Regions from separate parts of the Vibrio gazogenes genome, predicted to be linked through region 2. Evidence: riboswitches for the same ligand, from Rfam matches in the RefSeq annotation. Region 2 holds a riboswitch; the other holds the start of a gene.

Region 1 (3,427 bases), 910 kb from region 2:
TACGCATGTTGTAATCGCCCAGCGTGCTGAAAACTTCTTTGGCATACCCCTTGGTCTCCATATGGTTCCCGATCAAAGCCACCAGACTCAGGTTTCGTTCGACTTCAATATGAGCGAGTTCTTCCAACTCTGCTCGGGCTGCCGCAGGAAGCTCTGGCGCACCACCAGCCGTGTCCGTTTTATCCAGCGTGATCGATACACTAATCTCTGACGTGGTAATCAAATCGACTGAGATTTTATGCTTAGCCAGAATTTCAAAAACTTTGGCCAAAAAGCCATATGCGTGGAACATTTTAGCACTGCGAATCGTCACCATGGTTTGATTGGCCCGTAATGCCAGCGCCCGGAAATAAGGTGAGTTTTCAACGCGTTTCCGAATCCATGTGCCCCCCTTCTCCGGCTCTTTCGATGAACCGACAAAAACGGGAATCCCATGCCGAAGCGCAGGCAGCAACGTTGAAGGATGCAAGATTTTTGCGCCAAAGTTCGCCATTTCTGAAGCTTCATTGAAGCTAATTTCAGGAATCGGCGCAGCATTAGGCACAATGCGTGGATCCGTGGTATAAATTCCGGGAACATCCGTCCAGATTTCCAGCCCGGATGCCTGAACCGCTTCTGCAATCAGTGCCGCTGAGTAGTCACTCCCACCGCGGCCCAACGTGGTTGTATTGCCCTGCTCATCGGAACCGATGAATCCCTGTGTCACCACCAGATGTTTTTTACACAATGGTGCCAGTTTCTCTTTCGCTTGCATGCCCGTGGCTTCGACTTGTGGTTCAGCCCTGCCATAGTAATCATCGGTGCGTAACACATCTCGAATATCAAATCTGACGGCATCGATACCCCGTTCTTTGAGAACTTGAGTCAAAATATGCGTCGAAATTAATTCACCACAGGCAACCAAATGGTCGGTCAGTTTATTACTGGTCTGAAACGATGCTGCGTCTGCCAGGCTCGTCACCGTGTCAAGAATAGCCTGAACCGCTTCTTTGACTGAATCTTGTTCTTGCAACGATTCAATAATTGAAAAATGGATATTAGCTAATTGTTCTAAGATAGAGGTACGTCTTTCTGTATCCTGAACACCGTTGGCAAGTTCAACCAGCAGATTTGTCACACCAGAGCAGGCACTACTGACAACAAGCTTGGTGTCAGGATTACTTTCGATGACGGCAGCACAACGACTCATTGCTTCGAAGTTTGCCACGCTTGTTCCGCCAAATTTGGCGACATTGAATGCACTCACGGCATTTCTCCCACGACTTCCTAAAATAAAAATATTGTGTTGGGTAACCAACGTCCAATGTTCGAAGAGAGTATTTCTAGAGCAAAAATAGAGGCGATTCGATGAGAGTAGACCTCAGAAGCTCTTCATCAGTTAGCACTGATGACAGTTGACGGGATTCAGCCCATTCACCCGACAATCCAAATCCACAACTCTGGACTGTCTCGGCACTACTCCCCCTGAATATTCTGTCTTGGAGTTGAGGCTCCACAGAATACCTGCCTGGGCAGTGCTCCTCTTCTGCTTAATAGCTTAGGTATTGAACGTTTTTGTCCTATCAATGTCAATGACAAATTGAATCAAGTAGGTCAATTTTTACCCAAATACTCAAATCGTAGAAAAATACACAACTAGACTTGTGTCGGATAGCTTTCCTTACGGATAAGCGTTAGCCTGATAACTTGCCGATCAGTGTCAATGAAAGGAGTCAGCTTGTGACTGTACAAAGTTTTTTCCCACCGCAAAGAACACTTATGGGCCCCGGCCCGTCTGATATTCATCCTCGGGTTTTACAGGCCTTAAGCCGACCGACAATCGGGCACCTTGACCCGTTATTTATTCAAATGATGGATGAATTGAAGTCTCTCTTACAATATGCATTTCAGACCGAAAATGAATTTACGATTGCGATTTCTGCCCCCGGCAGTGCCGGAATGGAAGCCTGTTTCGTCAATTTACTGGAACCGGGAGACAAGGTAATCGTCTGCCGAAACGGCGTTTTTGGCGAACGAATGCGGGAGAATGTGATCCGTTGTGGTGCCAACGCAGTGCTGGTGGATAACGCATGGGGAGAAAGTGTTTCCGTTGAAAAAGTCGAACAGGCCATTCAAGAACATCCGGATGCGAAAGTATTAGCGTTTGTCCATGCCGAGACGTCAACCGGAGCACTCAGTGATGCAAAAGCGCTAGGTCATTTGGCCAAGCAGTACGGTTTGTTGACCATCGTAGATGCAGTCACTTCATTAGGCGGTGTCCCTTTAGCAGTAGATGAATGGCAGCTCGACGCAGTTTACTCGGGGAGCCAAAAGTGTCTTTCCTGTGTTCCCGGCCTGTCTCCCCTGACATTTTCTCAGGCAGCAATTGAGACCATCAAAGCCCGTAAAACCCCGGTCCAGAGTTGGTTTCTCGATCAAACTTTGGTCATGGGGTACTGGAGTGGCCAACAGAAACGAAGCTATCACCACACCGCACCGGTGAATACGTTATACGCACTCCATGAGTCGCTAGTGCTGTTACAAGAAGAATCACTGGCGTCGTCATGGCATCGCCACCAGCAAATGCATCAACAACTGAAACAGGGACTCGAACAACTGGGGCTGACGTTTGTCGTTGAAGCATCAGAACGGTTGCCACAACTGAATACCGTCCGAATTCCTGAAGGGATTGACGATGCGTGGGTCAGAAGTTATTTATTGCACCAGTATAATTTGGAAATTGGTGCAGGATTAGGCCAGTTTGCCGGTAATGCGTGGCGAATCGGGCTGATGGGATATAGCGCCCGACCCGAAAATATCGCACTCTGCCTGAAAGCATTGGAAGATGCGCTCACACAGAGCAAGCAATGAAATTACTCAGGATCGGACTGTACGATAGGCTGTTTGTCCGGGAGCACAAAAGGATAGTGAGGAAATAAAAACTCAGCCTCGATCCGTGATTGCTCTGCACGATTGATATCTCCGATATGCTGATATAACGCCATGAGCAACTGATAGTATTCTGGCCTTGGCTGCCGCTGGATCAACTCAAGCAGCCAAGGTACGTAGGTACTCAGCGGCTGCCGATGCTGTTGCGGATTCTTTTGCTTCAACTGGTCAATCAACTGCACTTTCATCAATTGATCATGCCAGACGACAGGCACATACTGTTGTGCCTGTCGTGAGATATATTGCCCCTGTTTGTATTGCATCAATAAGCTTTGTGCCCGAAGCAATTCGCCACAATAAAGTAATGCTAAGATAGGAAGTAAGATTCCCACTCCATTTAACCCTCGGGTTGTCAGGCGATGGATAGGCACACTTCTATATTTTGCGACACGTTGGTCAACCCAAAACAAGAGAATGATGAAGGTAACCCAGTGAATCGCAGACTGACTGAACACATCATCGACCTGACTGGTCATGACAATAGGAAAAAGCAATGACA
Region 2 (3,427 bases):
TTTAATTCGTTGTCAACCGGATGATCCGATGCCTCAGGCAACGATGAAGGCTATCGAATATGCGAAGAAATATCATATTCCGGTGGTATTAACGCTCGGGACAAAACATGTTATTGAGCAGGATCCGGTCTTTTGGCAAGATTTCTTAAAGCAGCACGTCACGGTCGTTGCGATGAATGAAGATGAAGGCAATGCTTTAACCGGAGAAATCGATCCGTTGATGGCTGCAAATAAAGCCCTCGAATGGGTGGATTTGGTGCTATGTACCGCAGGACCGCTCGGTTTATTTATGGCTGGATATACAGAAGAAGACGCCAAGCGTCAAACCAGCTTGCCTTTATTACCGGGTAGTATTCCCGAATTTAATCGCTACGAATTTAGTCGGCCAATGATGAAGCAGAGTTGTACTCACCCGATCAAAGTGTACTCACATATTGCACCTTATATGGGGGGGCCGGAAGTGATTCAAAATACCAATGGTGCTGGGGATGCTGCATTATCTGCTTTATTACATGACATGGCGGCGAATCGATATCATAAAATGAATGTACCGAATTCAATTAAACATCAATATGATGCTATTACTTATTCATCGTTCTCCCAAGTGTGTAAGTATTCTAATAGAGCAAGCTATGAAGTTTTAACTCAGCATTCACCGAGGTTATCAAAAGGCTTACCGGAAAGAGAAGATAGTCTGGAAGAAGCATATTGGGAACGATAACAAAAATAATTGAGTTCAATAAAGTGGTTAAACAGTTTCGCGAAAAATAATTGGCTTAGCACAAAGGTTCATATAATTCTCCTGAATGCGAAACAATAAAAAGGCTCCATACGGAGCCTTTTATTTTTTTCGCTTCTGGAATTAGAGCGAAAAATCATCTAGAGATTTGCCTTCATCAAGGGCTTTTTGAATTACTGATGGTGTACGACCTTGACCTGTCCAAGTTTTTTCTGCACCGTTTTCATCGATATATTTATATTTCGCTGGGCGTGGTGCACGTTTACCTTTTGTCTTACCTTCGGTGGAAAGTGCAGAAATTAACGCGTCTACATCGATACCATCTTGTGCAATTTGTTCAGCAATTTGAGCCAGTTTTTCTTCTTGCTTCTCTCTTTCTGCTCGTTCTTGTTCTTCTGATTCTCTACGCTCTTCAACGACAGAGGTCAGTTTTTCTAAAGCTTCTTCTAACTGAGCGAGTGTTAAATTACGTGCATAGGCACGTAAGCTACGAATATTCAGTAGAGTTTTAGTTAGTTCCGACATTTTGTTATTCCCACAACTTTATTTAAACACAATGTAATAATAAACGTAGATATTTATTATGACAACATTAGCGAACTAATAATATATAAAAAAATTGGCAGAATCGTAAATTATTGTAAATACATGTGTCAAGTTATCATTAATTACGATGAATATCATATATGAGCTTGATTTGTTAACTTGAATTATTGATGGAGATTAATACGATGCAATTGATTGATCCTTTTGGTTTGAAGAAAGGATAAACCTATTGCAAATGGTTCCGGTATTCGTACAATGGGCGCGTTCTAATTCGGTCATCGACATATACTGCCGTTGCTTTGTCAAAACGGTAGTGAATTGTGCTAGCCCGTGTAGAGGTGCAATCAAGATCAGTAAATCAAGCGAGGGTGATGCCTATGACCTTGATTGAAAGGCTTTTTTGCCGAAGTGAACGAGTTTATCCGAGGCCGTTTGCTGGGGTTGTTCTCAAATAGGGGCAACACTGCCATAGTCTATTTATTTTGTATAACTATGGAGCGCTACTGTAGGATTGGGTGAAACTAGATGTTTTTCACTTAGTTCATCATTTGAATGACGCAAACCGCTTATTCATATCATGGCAATGCAGTAGGTCTCTTACCATATTAAATTATTGGTTATTGAAGATCATGACATTAGTTGATTTTTCCTCCTCCTTAATATCTCTTGTTCCGCCGGTTGTTGCTTTAGGTATGGCGATCCTAACCAGACGAGTGCTGCTTTCTTTAGGCGTTGGCATCCTGTTAGGGGCCTGCCTGTTGAACGGCTATTCACTGTTTTCTTCATTGGATTATATTCAAGGCAAAGTTTATGCGTTGGTCATTGAAGACGGCGCAATAAACAGTTGGAACATGAGTATCATCGGTTTTCTCCTTCTATTAGGAATGATGACTGCAATGCTGACGCTTTCTGGTGGTACACGTGCATTTGCACTGTGGGCGGATCAAAAAGTGAAAGGTAATAAAGGTGCACAATTACTTGCTGCTTTTTTGGGCGTTTTTATTTTTGTCGATGACTATTTTAATAGTCTGGCGGTCGGCTCGATTGCTCGTCCGGTGACTGACCGGTTCGGTGTCTCACGCGCAAAACTCGCGTATATTCTTGATTCAACCGCAGCACCCATGTGTATTATCATGCCTGCTTCTAGCTGGGGCGCGTATATTATGACCATTATCGGTGGGATTTTAGTGTCCCACGGTATGACCGAATATACACCGTTGAATGCATATGTTGAGTTAATTCCCATGAACTTCTACGCCATTTTTGCCTTGCTTATGGTGTTTGCGATGATCGTTTTTCAATTAGATATCGGCCCGATGAAACATCATGAGCATCGTGTTTCATCGGGCATCGGGCGTAATGATCAGGCGGTAGAACTCAAAGATGAGCTCGATATTCAAGAAAGTGAATCAGGGCGTGTTCGTGACTTAATTGTGCCGATTATCGCATTGGTCATTGCTACCGTTGGCGCGATGATCTTCACCGGCTGGCAGTCACTTACTGCTGCTGGTGAAACATTTAGTGTTTTAGGGGCGTTTGAGAATACGGATGTAGGGATGTCTTTGATCGACGGTGGTTTGGTCGGACTATTGATGGCGTTGTTTTCGGTATTGAGACAACGAATGCCACTGGGCATCATCCTGAAAACGTTATGGATTGGTCTGAAGTCGATGTTCGGTGCGATTTTAGTACTGTTTTTTGCATGGACGATTGGGGCGGTGATTAAAGACATGCAGACAGGGCTCTATCTCTCGTCGATGACGCAAGGCAACATTCCGGTACACTGGTTGCCGGCAATTCTGTTTGTGTTGTCAGGTCTTATGGCATTCGCGACTGGTACATCGTGGGGAACGTTTGGTATTATGCTACCGATTGCCGGGGATATCGCTGGTGCAACCGAACTGGCGCTAATGATGCCAATGTTGGCCGCAGTGCTCGCCGGTTCTGTTTTTGGTGATCACTGTTCTCCGATTTCTGATACAACGATTTTGTCGTCCACCGGGGCGCGGTGTAAGCATATTGATCATGTTTCGACCCAGCTCCCTTATGCGTTATTAGTGGCGTTTATCTCGTTGATTGGCTATATCGTGTTAGGGTTGAGTGATTCTGTTGGTTTATCCCTGCTGGTGACACTTGCTGTGT

Evidence for each region. Region 2 has a riboswitch for lysine ahead of MKS89_RS09495 (Na+/H+ antiporter NhaC family protein). Riboswitches for the same ligand answer to the same signal wherever they lie in the genome.
Region 1: another riboswitch for lysine. It lies ahead of lysC (lysine-sensitive aspartokinase 3); the one in region 2 lies ahead of MKS89_RS09495 (Na+/H+ antiporter NhaC family protein).

What each region holds. Positions count from the first base shown of each region.
Region 1 covers NZ_CP092587.1:3,060,580-3,064,006, forward strand. The annotation lists gene lysC (lysine-sensitive aspartokinase 3) at 1-1,246, opposite strand, end outside; lysine riboswitch at 1,357-1,533, opposite strand; gene MKS89_RS13710 (pyridoxal-phosphate-dependent aminotransferase family protein) at 1,720-2,850, shown strand; gene MKS89_RS13715 (PglL family O-oligosaccharyltransferase) at 2,853-3,427, opposite strand, start outside.
Region 2 covers NZ_CP092587.1:2,148,568-2,151,994, reverse strand. The annotation lists gene MKS89_RS09505 (inosine/guanosine kinase) at 1-721, shown strand, start outside; gene MKS89_RS09500 (H-NS histone family protein) at 863-1,264, opposite strand; lysine riboswitch at 1,611-1,796, shown strand; gene MKS89_RS09495 (Na+/H+ antiporter NhaC family protein) at 1,915-3,427, shown strand, end outside.